One region of the Longimicrobium sp. genome, then DNA from elsewhere that is predicted to be linked to it. Evidence: riboswitches for the same ligand, from Rfam matches in the RefSeq annotation. Region 1 holds a riboswitch; each other region holds the start of a gene.
The links. Region 1 has a riboswitch for cyclic di-GMP ahead of VIB55_RS00470 (Ig-like domain-containing protein). Riboswitches for the same ligand answer to the same signal wherever they lie in the genome.
Positions count from the first base shown of each region.

Region 2: another riboswitch for cyclic di-GMP. It lies ahead of VIB55_RS22360 (bifunctional diguanylate cyclase/phosphodiesterase); the one in region 1 lies ahead of VIB55_RS00470 (Ig-like domain-containing protein).
Region 3: another riboswitch for cyclic di-GMP. It lies ahead of VIB55_RS21170 (glycoside hydrolase family 26 protein); the one in region 1 lies ahead of VIB55_RS00470 (Ig-like domain-containing protein).

Region 1 covers NZ_DATBNB010000015.1:1,399-6,823, forward strand. The annotation lists gene VIB55_RS00465 (M2 family metallopeptidase) at 1-1,062, opposite strand, end outside; gene VIB55_RS00470 (Ig-like domain-containing protein) at 1,214-2,881, opposite strand; cyclic di-GMP riboswitch class I at 2,936-3,010, opposite strand; gene VIB55_RS00475 (hypothetical protein) at 3,294-3,632, opposite strand; gene VIB55_RS00480 (alpha/beta hydrolase) at 3,686-4,756, opposite strand; gene VIB55_RS00485 (NADH-quinone oxidoreductase subunit N) at 4,884-5,425, opposite strand, start outside.
Region 2 covers NZ_DATBNB010000794.1:146-5,005, reverse strand. The annotation lists gene VIB55_RS22360 (bifunctional diguanylate cyclase/phosphodiesterase) at 1-1,300, opposite strand, end outside; cyclic di-GMP riboswitch class I at 1,312-1,404, opposite strand; gene VIB55_RS22355 (PDZ domain-containing protein) at 1,520-1,903, opposite strand; gene VIB55_RS22350 (DUF2262 domain-containing protein) at 2,297-3,124, shown strand; gene VIB55_RS22345 (HAD family hydrolase) at 3,289-3,978, opposite strand; gene VIB55_RS22340 (hypothetical protein) at 4,358-4,771, shown strand.
Region 3 covers NZ_DATBNB010000750.1:149-5,008, forward strand. The annotation lists partial or broken gene VIB55_RS21165 (hypothetical protein) at 1-350, shown strand, start outside; cyclic di-GMP riboswitch class I at 1,295-1,385, shown strand; gene VIB55_RS21170 (glycoside hydrolase family 26 protein) at 1,400-2,530, shown strand; gene VIB55_RS21175 (DUF3131 domain-containing protein) at 3,259-4,800, opposite strand.

The DNA of each region.
Region 1 (5,425 bases):
GGCCTCGCGGTCGCGCGGCTGCGTGAGCATCGACCGCTCCCAGAAGGTCGCCGGCAGCGAGTCGAAGCCCAGCGAGGTGAAGAACCGCTCGCCGTACTGCGTCATGCCGCGGGCGTCCAGCCCCTTGCGGCGGATGAGCTCCGTCAGGTCGAAGCCGGCGCCCGCCGCGTTCCGGGGCGCCACCAGCGGGTAGATGTTCCCCCACTCCTGGGCCCACATGTTCCCCAGCAGGTGCGCGGGAATCATCCCGTTCGCCGGCACCACCTGCGCACCGTACTGCTCCACCAGCCGCGTGCGGACGTAGGCGTGAAGCGACTCATATAGCGGGCGCACCTGCTGCCAGAGGCGCTCAACCTCGGCCTCGAACTGGTCGGGCTGCATGTCGTAGCCCGCGCGCCACATGGCGCCGGTGTTGGGGTGCCCCAGCTCGCGCGCACCCTTGTTGGAAAGCTCCACGAAGCGCGAGTAGCGCTGGCGCATGGGCACGCCCACCGCGTGCCATCCCGCCCACACGTCGCGCAGCTCCTGCGGGTTGCGGCTGGTGGCCATGATGCGCGACGCCGCGCCGATGTCCAGGCACGTGCCCCCTGGGCGGCAGTACTGCCCGCGCCCGTAGTCGGCCTCCATCCCCACCGTCAGCCGGGTAAGCTCCGACGCCTCCTCGGGGTTCCCGGGCGGCGGCGCGACCAGGGCCAGCTTCAGCAGGTTCAGCTTGCGGCGCTGCGCGGCCGGAAGCTGCACGTCGTCAAAGCGCCGCGCGGCCAGCGCCCGGCGCTGGATGGCCACGTTCAGGTTCTTCTGCGCCTCGGCCGAAAGCGCCTCGGTGTCGCTGGTGATGTAGGTGGCGGCCACCCACCCCGCCTGGTTGGAGCGCAGCGACAGCTCGCGAAGCTCGGCCTCGCTCTCCGCGATGAAGGCAGCGGCCTGCTCGGGCGTGGCCGCGGCCGAGGCCGGAGCCGCCGCGGCGGGCGCTCCCGCCGGGGGAACGGCCGTCCCGGCGCAGGCGGCCGCGCCACCCGCCAGCACCACCGCGCCCAGACGGGCGAACAAGTTGTGTTGCATGCAGTTACGTCCTTGGGAGATGCGTATCTTCACTCGTGGAACGGTGGGTACAGTGCCACACGGGGCGAGGTTCCACAAGGGGCGGCGGAATGCGAAAAGGCCGGCCCCGCGCGTGCGGGGCCGGCCCTCTCGTCATCCCGGAAGAGTGACGTCAGCGGCGCAGGATCGACCAGCCGCTGAGCGCCGCGAACACGTCGGTGCCCGTGGGGCCCCAGAAGTCGAACACCTGCTGGGCCGGCGCCTCCTCCATGATCCACCGGGCGCCGTTCCACCTGTAGATGGTGCCGCCGGACCCGCCGACGTACACGTTGCTGGCCGACGTTCCCCACGCGGCGTACAGGAAGTTCCCGGTGGGCAGCTGGATCAGGCTCCACGACGCGCCATCGTAGTGGAACACCCTGCCGCCGGCGCCCACCACGTACACGTCGGTGGCGGACGAGCCCCACACGCCCCACATGTCCACGCTCTCCGGCAGCGTCACCTGTGACCACGCGGTGCCGTCGAAGTGAAGCAGCACGCCGCCGTCGCCCGTGGCGTACACGTCGGTGGCCGAGGTGCCCCACACGCGGCGAAGGAGCGTGGTGACGCCGGAGTTCATCGGCGTCCAGTTCCCCGCCTTGCCGCGCAGGATGGTTCCCCGGTCGCCCACCACGAACCAGTCGTTTGGCCCGGCGGCCCACACGCCCCAGAGGTAGATGTTGGGCGACGGCGTGTACCAGTTGCCCAGGGCCAGGGGGTAGACGCTCTGGCCGTCCCACTGCTCCTGGCGCCACACCTGCCCGTCGAAGTGCAGGATGCGCCCGGCCTGGCCCACGGCGTAGATGTCGTCGGCCGCGGTGCCGTAGATGTCGAGCGTGCCATGCCACTGCACGGTGTCGACGTTGCTCCACTCCACCCCGTCGAAGTGCAGCACGCTCGTCCAGTTGGCCGCGTAGACGTTGTTCACCGACGTGCCCCACACCGCCCAGTTGCCCTGGTCGTGGGCGGGCTCCATCAGGTGCCAGCGGTGGATCGGCTCGTCCACGATCAGCGCGGCGCTGCCGGTGATGGACCCGATCGTCGCGGTGATGGACGTGAAGCCCGTCTGGCTCCCCGTCGCCATGCCGTTCGCGTCCACGGTGCCCACGCTGGCGATGGTGGACGACCAGGTGACCGGCGCGCCGGCGATGACGTTGCCGTGCAGGTCGGTGACGGCCGCGGTGAACTGCTGGGTTTCGCCCGGCAGCACCGTCGCGGTCCCCGGTGTGACGATCACGGCCCCCGGGATCCCCGACTCGATGCGGAACTTCACGGCCAGCGTCTGCCCGTTCACCACGGCCACGTACCGGCTGCCGTCCACGCCGCGCGCCGCCGAACCGTTCGCCACCACGCGCACGTCGGCGTGGCCCAGCTCCACCGGTCCCACGCGCACGCGAACGCGGTACACCTGCGCCTCGCTCAGGGAGAACTGGCGGGTGTGCCAGTTGACGTGGTAGTGCGAGTCGGAAACCTTCACCGCCTCGCCGCCGGTGCCCCCTGCCCGCGTGTACTCGGCGACGGGAGAGGTGCAGGCGGTGCCCGACCACGCGCAGATGGTCACGGTGGGGTCGAGCCCGGCATCGAACGTCCCGGGCGCGCCGGGGTTCCGGGCCATCGGCGGCAGCCAGAAGAAGCCGGGGGTGCCGCCGTGCGCGGCGTCGGAGATGGAAGCCGCCGCCACGCCGGTCGGGGCAGCCGGGTTCTCCAGGTCGGCGCACGCGGCGCCAAGAAGCGCGAGCGCGGCAAATGCCACGCGGGTCTGCCAGCTCGTTGCGAGCCGGAATACGGGGGTGTCGGTCATGAGCGGGAGGGGGGCGAACGGATTTGCCGGCGCGGCGGGCCGGCGACGCCCTTCTTCGGTAGCCCAGCTGTCTCGGAGAGACCTGTGGCTTTGCGGACCGGCCTCGCGGCCGGGGTGCGTTTTCGGCGAGGTGGTGTTTGGCGAGCTATAAAGTAGGCTTGATTTTCCTAAACGCAAGTGTATTGATACGCAAAGGTGTTGCAGAAGCAGGGCTTGGCCCGGCGGCCGCCAATCCTGAAGCGCGTTTTGGGCCGGAACGTCTCTGCATCCCACCGGTCCCGCTGACGCCCCGTCGCCGGCATGGCGGACGCAGCCTCGGCTCGACGCGGACCACGCGCTCATCGTTGGACAAAAGAAAACGCAGAGAGCGTTTCGGCTCTCTGCGTTCACGCCTGCCCCGCGGCGGAAAGCTTCAGGGCGTGCTGTCCACGCGCACGGGGACGCTGGCGGTGTCGCCGAGGGCAGGCGCGCTCACCCGGCCCCGCTCCACGAGCGCCGAGTCGCGTGCGTCCAGCGCCTCCAGGTGGATGGTGGTGTCGACGGCCATCCCCATCCGCGCCGCCTCTTCGGGAGAAAGCGCCTTGGCCTCGGTCTGCACCTGCTGCGACGACAGCCCGTCTTCCCACTCCTTGTTGGTGGTATCCATCTTCGCCGGCCCTCCCGCCGCCTTGTCGCCACCCCTTCCGCACGCGGCCAGGAGCAACGCGGCGGCGAACGTGAGGGGCAAACGGCGGAACTCAGACATCGGCATGGTGGCGTCTCCGTAGGAACTCGGAAAAAGATCGATGGCGCGGCGGCCCGCGCTCAGGCGCGGGGGCCCGCCGCGTCCAGGAAGTCGCGGACCCGCTCCCACACCTCCAGCGCGCGCTCCCAGTGCGGAAGCCCGCCCGTGGGAAGGCCCACGACGGTCACGTTGGGGCGGCCGTCCAGCTCGGGAAGGCGGTCGTAGTTCTCCTGCCGGCGGTTCTCCACCGTGCCGTGGATCACCAGCAGCGGCTGCCGCAGCCGGCGGAAGGCGTCGGCGGAGTCGCGCGGGAACATCCGCCCGCTCAGGAAGTCGTCCAGCGGCAGGGCGGCCCCCTCCATCCGCGAGGTCTCGGCGGCGAAGTCCACGAACTCCTCCGGCACGCCGAACTCGGGGGTGAACAGGTTGTCGGCCGCGAACTGGTACAGCGACTCGGGCGTCGTCAGCCGGTCGTAGAACGCGCGCTGCACCCCGGGAAGGGTGAACAGCAGGCGCGACCAGATGCGCGGCAGGGCGCCCGGGTTCTTGCCCAGCCCCGAGGGCTCCAGCGCCACCAGGGCGTGCACCAGGTCCGGCCGGCGCCGCGCCACCTCGGCCGCATACGCGGCGCCCAGCGAAAGGGCCACCACGTCGGCCCCGCCCGCGGGTTTGACGACGCGCTCCAGGAAGTGCTCCAGCTGGTCTTCCATCAGCCCCGGCTCGTAGGCGATCTCCGGCCGGTCGCTGTGCCCGAAGCCCACCCACTCCAGCGCGAACAGCGGCCGGTCGGTGTAGCGGGCGAACGCGCGCACCATGGGCCGCATCTCGTGCGCCGACGCCACCGCGTTGATGGAATGCAGGAACACCACGGGCCGGCCCGTGCCCTCGCGCTGGTAGTAGGCGTAGAACACGTCGCCCCACGACACGTACTCCAGGGGCAGCCCCAGCGCGTTGGGCAGCTCCGTCACCGGCTTGCGGCGCGCCTTGCGGGCGCCCAGCAGGTACACCGCGTACGCGCCCAGCGCCGCCGCGCCCAGCCCGGCGGCCGCCTTGCGCCGCGTGCTCCCCAGCAGCGGCGTGCCCTTCGCTTCGTCCTGGCGCTCTTCCGGGCGCCCCTCGCGGCCCGTCTTGGGGCCCTCGTTCACGGCCATCCGCTCCTCTCGCGTTCGCTCCCCGCCAGCCCTTCCCGCCCCCCGTGCAAACCCCGTGCAAACGCCAAGGCCCGGCGACTCCGCCGGGCCCCTGCAGTTCTTCTTCGGTGGCCCGGCGCCGGTCGCGTCAGGGCGCCGGCGCCGCCGCCGCGGACGCCGCCACCGCGTCGCGGGGCGCGTTCAGCGACTGCCAGCCGCGGTCGGCCAGGTCCAGGATCCCCCAGCGCTGCCGCACCCCGGCGGCCGTCATCCCGCCGGGAAACACCTGCGCGCCGGCGGTGAAGAACAGCAGCACGATCAGCGCCGCCGCGGCCACTACGCCCGCCATGGCCGGACGAGGCAGCCGCGCGTGCGCGTGCTCGTCGGCGCCGCGCGCGGGGCGCATGTACATCACCACGATCACGCGCAGGTAGTAGAAGTACGAAACCAGCGACGCCAGCACCAGCACCACCGCCAGCGGCGTCAGGTTCTGCGGGGCCGACACCAGCGCGCGCAGGATGTACAGCTTGCCCAGGAACCCCGCCGTCAGCGGAAAGCCCGCCAGCGACAGCAGGAAGATGGAGAACACCGCCGCCAGCAGCGGCTTCTGGTGCGCCAGCCCGGAATAATCCTCCAGCGTCACCCGCTCGTCGGCGCCGCGCGCGTTGGCGATCACCACCCCGAAGGCGC
Region 2 (4,860 bases), on a different contig from region 1:
CGGCGCCCAGCGTCTTGGCGCGGTACATGGCGCGGTCCGCCATCGCCAGCACCCCCTCCGGCGTCTCCGCGCACGCCCCCAGCGCCACGCCGATGCTGGCCGAGCAGCGCATCTCCACGTCCTCGATGGTCACCGGCGCCGCGAGCAGCCGCTGGATGCGCTGAACGACGGCGAGCGCGTCCTGCTCGCGCTCCACCCCGTGCAGCAGCGCGGCGAACTCGTCGCCGCCGATGCGCGCCACCATGTCGCTGGGGCGGATGGAGGCGGCCAGGCGCTCGCCCACCACGGCCAGCAGCGCGTCGCCCGCGGCGTGGCCCAGGCGGTCGTTCACCGTCTTGAAGCGGTCCAGGTCCACGAACAGCACCGCGAACTCGGCCCCACGCTGGCCGCGGGCCTCGCACGCCTGCTGCAGCGCGCGCAGAAAGGCGGCGCGGTCGGGCAGGCGCGTCAGCGCGTCGAGGTCCACGTCGCTCGAAGGGGCAGCGGGCTCCTCGCGCCCGCTCAGGTCCTCGCACCACGTCACCAGCCCCATCGGCCGCTCGTCGTCCGCCGCTACGATGTCGGACCACAGGCGCACGGGAAAGCGGGTGCCGTCGCGGCGCACGTTGATCCGCTCGCGCACCCAGCGGCGCACGGGGCGCGCAGGCACGCCGCCCTGCGCGCTCCACAGCTCGGGCGGCGCCAGCGCGCGGGCGGGAAGGCCGTACATCTCGTCCAGCCGGTAGCCGTGCATCTGGGCCTCGGCGGGATTGGTGTAGACGATGGCCCCCGTCTCGTCGGTGATGGTCAGCCCGCGATCCACCGCCGCGAGCGCCCGTTCCAGCAGCTCCAGCCGGGCCTGGGCCGCGCGCAGCGCCTCGTCCGCGGCCTCCGCGCGGATCTCGGCCATCGCCCCCGCGGCCATGCACTCCAGCGCGGCGACCTCGCCGGCGGACCAGGGCCGGACGTTGAGGGCCACCAGCGAGCCGGCGGGCGCCTCGCCCGGAGTGGCAAGCGGCACGAGGGCGAGCGAGGGGCCGAAGACGAGGGACGGATCGCCGGCGGAGAGCGCGCGGAAGGTGCGGGTTTCGCCCGCGTTCCGTGCGTCGCGCAGCGGCGGGCCCAGGTGAAGGATGGCGGCCAGCAGCGCCTGCTGGTGCTCCGGCGCGCCGGCGGTGTGCACGGGGGGATGGCCGGCGCCCTCCAGCAGCACGGCGGCGGCACCCAGGTTCAGCCGGGCGACGGCGTTCGCGGCCAGGCCGCGCAGGGTCTCGGCGCCAGCCCCGGAGGCGGCATCGGATACGGACGGAGGAGTGCGCATGGCAGCACCTGTTCGGTAACCCGACCGGCATGGCCGCAGGGGAGCGCGGCTGTAGCCTCGTGGCTTTGCGTCCCCGCCTTTCGACGGGTTTGCCGTTATCGTAGGTGCCCGGCGCGGGTAAGAACGGCCAGGCGGGGTGCATCATTTCCGGCAACTTGCGCCGGTGCACGGAGGTGGCGCAAGGAACGTTCCCGGTAAACGTCCTGCGCCGAGTGACGCTTACGGCGCGGCGGCAGGCGCCGCGGCCACGATCCGCAGCTCGCGCTCCTCGTCCCCGCGCTTCACGCGGACGGTGTAGGCGCGCCCCGGCGCCAGCCCAGGAAACAGGGGACGCTCCAGGCTGTCACGCCCGTCGATGGAGAGCACCACGTCGTCCACCATGAACCCCGCCGCGGCCGCCGGCGACTCCGGCGACACGACCGCGACGAACGGCCGCGCGTTGGGAAAGATGCGAAGTGCCAGGCCAAGGGTTCCCGCGGGGCGCGGGTTCCGGACCCCCTGCGAGTCGGCGGCGGTCGCGGTCGGCGCCGGCGTCGGCTGCTGCGCGCGAGCCGGGTGCGCGAACGCGATGGCCACCGCGGCTGCGGCGATGCTGATTCTCACGTAACGGACCTCGCGCGAAGGTGAGCGTCGGCGACGGGACGCGATTGGAAGCAAGCAGAAGTTGCGCGGATCGTCAACTGTTTTCGCGCCAGCGTGCGTTCAGCATCCGTGGAGGCTCGGCTTCAGCACCACAGGTCGAATGCGCGGGTGATGTCTGAGGGGTGCTCGAAGATCCACTCGGGCGTCATCGCCTCGATGGCGTGCAGAAAGGCGCCCTTGCCGGAGGGCGGGCCTGGGCGCATACACGTCGACGCAGCCCTTGTGCTGGCCGGCCCAGGCCCGGCAACTTCCGGGAAAGCATCGCCTGAGAAGCATCACCTGGAGCAGGCCCGGGCCCCTCCTTCCCAGGTGTCTCGCTGTACATCCTCATCCCACTCGCTTTCGAACATGCCGATGATAAGCTTGCGCCGATTGCTCGTCCTTCTCTTTTCCGGGGCGCCGGCCGGCGTACCCGCCGCCGAACCGCCCGGCGGCGAGCTGATTACCGGCATCATGCACCCGGCGGGCGCAGCAGGATCGCAGACCCCGCCGGGAGCGGACTGGACGCTGCGATTCACACTGGAGGAGTGGCGCCGCGCGGACGGGACCATTCACACCACTCCCCTGTCCGTCACCCGAACGACCACGCACAACGAGACGCAGGCACTGATGGACCGGCTCAATTCGCGGCGCGTGGTCTCTGTGCGAGTCCGCTTCACGGGCGAGAACACCGCGGAGCTCCTCGATGTAGTGGACACCCGCCTGGCCGCCGATGACCCGCTGCTGCTTCGCGCGGAACTCCTGTCGACGCCGGTCACGCACGAAGATGAGCGCTTCGGAACGTTGGTCCTGGACCGCTCCGCCGGGTGGTGGGAAGGGACAGCCGCGTGGGGCGCCGACACCATCGTCGTCCAGATGGAGGCGGAGAACGAAGTGGAGCTGGCGGCCTCGCTGCGAACGGCTCGGGCGCTGTGGGACGACCAGGCGGCGTGGGCGGAGAGGATCCGGGCGTTCGCGGTACAGTCGCTCCTGCCTCGGAAGAACGAGAGCTGGCTGGATGAAGGTGAGGCGAAAATGACACCTGCCGGGTTCCGCGCCGGATTGCGGCTGGAGTCGGTCACGGTCGACGCCGAGGGTGGCTTCACGTTCTGGTACGACGGCGGCGACCTGTTCTGGGGGCACTCGATCGAGATCACCGGCACTCTGCGCGACGGCCCGACGAGGGCAGACCTCCCGGGCTGAGCCAGGGCTCCGGGCCCGCTCTGAGCGCGTGGTTTGCGCGGGTGGTGCCTGCCCGGCGGCCGAGGCGCCGGAGCGCATGCCCCGGATGCTGATTTTTCCCACGCGCTCCACCAGCCGTCGCGGCACCTCCCGCACACGTCACCTGGCACCCGCCGCGCTCGGCTTCAGCACCAGAGGGCGAACGCGCGGGTGATGTCGGACGGATGCTCGAAGATCCATTCGGGCATCATCCCCTCGATGGCGTGCAGAAAGGCGTCCTTCTCCCCCGGCGCCGTCTTGGGCCACAGCGCCGCGCCGATCCTCATCCCCGCGTTGCGCCCCGCCTTCAGGTCGCTCGTGGAATCGCCGATGTAGATGGCAGCCGCGGGCTCTACACCCAGCGCCGCGGCGGCGGCGAGCAGGCCGGAGGGGTCGGGCTTGGGCGCGTGCACGTCATCGTCGGTGATCACCACGTCGAAGTAGCCCAGGTCCGAGTAGATCTGCGTGACGTGCCACGCCTCGCGGCTCTTCCCCGTGACGATCCCCATCGGGTACCCTGCGGACTTCAGAGCAGACAGCATCTCCACGACGCCCCCGTAGGTGCCCTCGCCCTTCAGGGAGTACAGCTCGCCGTACAGCTCCCGCATCTCGGCGTGGCACGCCGCCCCGCGCTTCTCGCCGATCCAGTCCACCAGGAACCGCCGCTCTGAAACGGGATTGCGCGCGATGATCTCCTCGTCGGTGGGCGCGTAGCCCAGGTGCGGCTCCAGCGCGCGCCGGTAGCACTCCAGGTACAGGTGATACGTGTCGATGAGTGTGCCATCCAGGTCGAACAGAATGGCCGCGGGCGCGAGGGAAATTCCTGATGTAGTCACGGTCTTTTGCGATCCGGCCGATACTCAAGCTGACGATACTATCTCTCACGATACTATCTCTGACAATAGTATGTCCGACGATACTATCCCTGACGATACTCAGGTCGACGATAGTATCTCTCGCTTAAGTATCGCGTGCCCCCGTAGGTCTGTGGTGACGAGGCTCGGTCGTGGTGACCGCTACCGCGCCCGGTGAGTTGATTCAGGCCGGTCACGCAGTCCCGCACTCACTTCCTCTCGATCTCCGTCCGCAGCCGCGTCAGCGCCTCCGGGCTTCACGTTGATGGCGCGTCGATCGAGGAACGCCGGCCACCGTACCGGGTATCCTCGCCCCGCGTCGGCGTACGCTTAACTGATTTCGAGACAACGAATTGCGATGATGATCAAACATCCGCGCGCGGCCTCGCTGGCGGCGCTTGCCGCCGCCCTCGCGGGGTGCGATTTGCCCGTGGGGGCGCCCGGCGCATCGGCACACGCCCGCGTCGATGCCACCGTACTCGCCCCGACGGGCCAGCCGGCCGCCGGGGTGGAGGTGACAGTACGCGAGGCCCGGCCCGCGCTGCCGTACCAGTTCACCTCCGACCTCACCGATGCCCAGGGCAGGGCCTCAGTGACCATCTGGCGCCTGGGCGGGCCGGCGCCGTCCAGCCCCGACACGATGTCGTTCGTGATAACGGCCCGGCGCGGCGAACCCGCGGTGCGCGACAGCGTATCGGTGGTCGTGCGGTTCGCGCCGACGCGGGAAGCCGTCCCCACCACGTCTGCGCGGCTGACGATCTCGTCGGGAGGCTGAGCCCGGCATCAAGATCTCCCGCAGGCGCACCGTGCGGGCATCAGTGCAGAGGCCGCGGGGCCGGGGCGATTGGAAAAGGGCGGCGCATG
Region 3 (4,860 bases), on a different contig from region 1:
GGTCGATGGACCTGGCGGGCCGGCTGCACGCCTCCGGCTTCGAGGCCGAGACGCCGGCCGCCGGCACGCTCCGGCAGCGGCTGCACGGCGACCTGCCCTTGGCGCTGATCGTGGGCGCCGAGCTCGCCGCCGCCGAAGCCGAGACCCTGCGCGAGCTTCGCGCGATCCCGGCCGCGGCGTGGATGCCCATCGTGGTCGTGGACGCAGACGACGCCGGGGTTCGCCCGTCGCTGCTGGAGGCGGGCGCGGACCTTTGCTTCGCCTCGTCGGCCACGTTCACGGAGGTAGGCGCCGCGCTCAACGCGCTCCTCCGCCGCCTCTCCACGCTGGCAGGCGGCACCGCGGAGTAAGTCGCGGTTCGTCGCCCCGCAGAAGCCCCTCCCCGCATCGCCGCGGAGAGGGGCTTTCGCCGTCCGCGCTGTCATCCCGATGGAGCGGCCACACCGTACCCTCAGCGTGGCCTAAACACCGCAGCGACTGAGGGATCCGCCACACAGTGACCGTAGAGCAACAGGGCCGCGGACAGGCTCGTACCTATCTGCGTGAATCCGCCGCTGGACTCGCCGTAAGCCCGGGCTTCAGCCGCACGCGTGTTAGGACCCCCGCGCATGCCAGCCGAAACGCAGTCGAATTCTCCCTTTCCCCTGCGCAGCGGGGGAGAGGGCCGGGGAGAGGGGGCTGCCGAGGCATGCGCCGGCAGCCAGTAGAGCCTCGGTCGAAGTGCTCCTCTCTCCCGCGCAGTTTCGGGGGAGGCCGGGAGAGGGGGCTGCCGAGGCATGCACCGACGTCCAATCGAACCCCAATCGAAGTTCTCCCCTCTCCCGGCGCAGTTTGCCGGGGGAGGGGCGGGGGAGGGGCGAGCCCGGCGGATGTGTCTCGAGTTTGGGTGCCTCGCTGTCGCGCCCCCGGGACGCGCCGGTTGGGGCCTCGATGTGGGGAGAGAGCGATGCGCTTCGGATGGTGTGTGGCGGATCCCTCAGTCGCTGCCAGGTATGGGGTAGCGGCTGGGGTCTCGGGGCCGCTCCTTCGGGATGACACAGGGGCGCCGGATGCGGGTGGTCGGCATCCTATGTAGCAGTGGCGTCACGGGTTACGCGGCGCTTGCAAAAGTCGCGGGCTTCCGCAAAATGCCACGCGGTTTGCAATCGGACCACGCCTGTCATTCCAATCTAAAACGCTCATCTGCAAGCACTTAGCTGCATCACCCGGGTGCGGAACGCGACGTGCCAGAGTGGTGCGCGGGCGCGGCTCCTCCGCGCTCGATGTTCCCGCCCGGAAAATCTCCCCGGGCACCGATCGATAATGGCAAACCCGTCGAAAGGCGGGGACGCAAAGCTACGAGGCTACCGCGGGATCGCTCCCGCCACGCCAGTCGGGCCGCCGAAGCAAGGTGCCATCCATGCGCAAGCTCTCGTCTCGTGTCTCGTCGTTCGCGTCCGTCGTTCTCGCCGGATCGCTCGTGCTCATCAGCGCGGCCTGCGACGGCGCGGGCTCCGTTACCGGCCCCGAGGACCCCACGAAGCCGGAGGCGCCGGTGACCCCCACCAGCGGCCCGTTCTTTCACGGCGCCTTCCTGGGCGAAGCCGACAGCAAGCCCGAGCGCATCGGCGCGGCCATCCGCCAGTACGGCGACATGGTGGGCAAGGCGCCGGCGCTGGTGAAGACCTACCACCCGGTGTCGTGCGACTTTTCCGCCACCGGCTGGTGCGGCAAGGTGCTGCGCGAGGTGAGCGCGGCGGGCGCCACCAACTTCGTCGCCCTGGACCTGCGCTGGAACGGCGCGCCGCAGTCCGGGCTGCTGGAAGCGATCGCCGCGGGCCGCGCGGATGCCGAGTTCGCGCGCATCGGCCGGCAGCTGGCGGCCGTCGGCGGCACGGTGCTGCTGGAGCCGGCGTGGGAGATGAACGGCAACTGGCAGTACGTGTGGCAGGGCGTGGAGAACGGCGGCGACCACAGCGCGCCGGCCAAGTACGCCGCCGCCTGGCGCCGCATCGTCGACATCTTCCGCCGCGAGGGCGCCAGCAACGTCCGCTGGGTGTTCAACCCCAACGTGGGCAACCCGCTGACCAACCGCGCCACGGGCCCGGCGCACTGGAACTGGTACGGCCACTACTATCCCGGCGACGCGTACGTGGACTACGTGGGCGCGCACGGCTTCAACGCGCCGCGGCTGCACGGCGGATCGTGGCAGGAGTTCGACGCCATGGTCGACGGCGCCGAGGCCGACCACATGCTTTCGGACCTGGCCTCGCGCTATCCCGGCAAGCCGATCATCATCGGCGAAGTGGCGAGCGACGAGGGCACGGGCGACGCCAAGGCCCGCTGGATCCGCGGGGCCTTTGCCCACATGCGCCGCCACCCCGCGGTCGTCGGCGCCGTGTGGTTCCACATGGACAAGGAAACCGACTGGCGCGTGAACTCCAGCGCCACGTCGCTGCAGGCCTACCGGGAAGCCGTTCGCGACGCCGGCGTGCTGGCCAGCTACAGCGACGTCTCGTCCCTCCGCCCCACGATGCTGGCGAGCAACTGAGGACGACAGCAACGACGGAAAAACGGGCCGGAGAGGAAGCCCTCTCCGGCGCGTTTTCTATTCCGATCAGGTCGCGCCACACACCCGAACCATCCCCACAGCGAGCCAGTCCACGAAGGTGGACATCGTGTGGTCGTTACAGCGACTTCAGTCGCCCGTGCGGGCCTTGGGCGGCTCCTCAGGGCGAGGATCAGGACCGAGGCCTGAAGTTCCGTGCCGCTGCCGCGCCCCAGCCAAGAGGCATCCGCGGCAAGATCCCACGGCCCTGCATGGTGTGCACTGCGGGCAGATTCAGTGCGCTCGGGCCTCTGGATGACAAATAGCGCCGGAGGCGGCACTCGGCGGGAGGACAGAGGTCAGGGCGTGCCCCATCGTTGTAGGCACACGGCAACAAGCCAGTCTGCGCAGGCAGACTTCGTGTGGTCGTTGCAGCGACTTTGGTCGCCCGTGCGGGCCTTGGGCGGCTCCCCCAGGGCGAGGATCAGGACCGAGGCCTGAAGTTCCCTGCCGCTGCCGCGCCCCAGCCAAGAGGCATCCGCGGCAAGGTCCCACGGCCCTGCATGGTGTGCACTGCGGGCCGATTCAGTGCGCACGGGCCTCTGGATGACAAATTGCGCCGAAGGCAGCACTCGGCGGGAGGACAGAGGTCAGGGCGTGCCCCATCGTTGGAGGCACACCGCAACAAGCCAGTCTGCGCAGGCAGACTTCGTGTGGTCGTTGCAGCGACTTCAGTCGCCCGTGCGGGCCTTGGCAGCGGGCTGAGCTCCCCGAGCAGTATCCCGCCGCGCCGAGTCCGGCCGGGCCGCACTCCGCCGCACCGAATCCCGCCTCACCGAATCGCGCCGGGCCGAGTCTGCCCGGGCCTGCTGGCGGACGATGGGCTTCGTCTGCGCGGGCTGAATGAAGGGCCGGCCGCCGCGCGCGTGGTAGAGCGCGGACTCCAGCACCACCGCCGCCGTGTTCACGTTTTGCCCACGCGTGGACGTGCGCGTTCCCTCGTACACGCCCGACGCCCATCCGCCCGCGCCCGAGCCGGCGGGAGCCACGGTCGCCACCGCGCGCTGCGTATACTCGCCCGGCAGCAGTGCGTGCCAGGCGAAGGCCGCCTTGGCGCTCACCCACCGCGGCTCCGAGATCCGGGTGCGCGGGTTCAGCACGTTCAGCGCGAACGGCTGCCCGTTGCCGACCACCGAGTAGTAGTAGAAGTAGTGCGGCGCGCGGGGAATGGCGTCCTCGCTGACGATCGTCACCTTCCCCGTCTGCCGGTACCGCGCCTCCTGCGCCGCCAGCATCCCCCGCGCCAGCTGCGCCATCTCCGGCGTCCATCCCACCTCCAGCCCCGCCAGGATCACCGGCTCGCTGGTCACGTGGTCGTAGCCCCGCTTGTCGGCCATCAGCGGAATGCCCAGCACGTTCACCGGGCGCGCGTTCTCGCGAAGGGAGAGCGCCTTTTCGGCCCTGTGCCCCCACAGCGCGAAGCCGGAGGCGGCGTACTGCTCGTACGGCAGCCGGCCCTCCTGGTAGCGCCGCTTGCGCCCGCTGCGGGGGGCGCGGTCCTCGCCGTACAGGTATCCGTCGTCCACCATGCGGTCCAGGTCCAGCCGCGCGGCCACCGCCCGCGCCGCCTGGGCGTGCCGGGGCTGCGTGGTGGCGATGATGCGAAGCCAGATCAGCACCCGCCCGATGTCCGTGGCCGACCAGCCGTAGCCGATCGCATCCGGCTCCTCGCGGTCGTTGCGGCCCGCGATGCGCCCCGTGGTCGTCGAATAGTTCTTGTTGAAGGCCGCGCCGTCGTACAGGCGCATGGTGTTCAGCGTCTGCAGCGCCCGCGCCATCCGCCGGTCGTACTCCTCGCGCTCCAGCAGCCCCAGCTCGGCCCCGGCGTAGAGCGCAGCCAGTCCGCTCCCCACGTCCCAGAGCGTGGCGTACGGATAGCCCGCCACCGAGTTCACCAGCCCCGTCCCCGGCTGGTACTGCTGCTCCACGTACACCCACGCGCGCCGGGCCGCGTCGGCATGGAGCGAGTCGTCGCCGGGGAGCGCGCGCCGGCCGGCCTCGGCGGGGGCGGCGGGGTGGCCCGCGGGAGGGGCGGGGCGCACGGGCGGGGAGGCGACGCGTTCGCCCCGGGGCGGGGGCGGCGCGGCCGGGAACTCGTCGTCGTCCTCGGGGCCGGAGGGCCACAGGGCCTGCACGACGAACACGCTGACCGCCAGGATCACGATGCGGTTCAGCCAGCCGATGGCCGCGGCGGCCGCCTCGTTGGGGCGCATGGGGACAGTTTTCTCGGGTTTTTGGCGGGCGTGCCGCCGGCGCGGGAGCCGGCCGGCGCC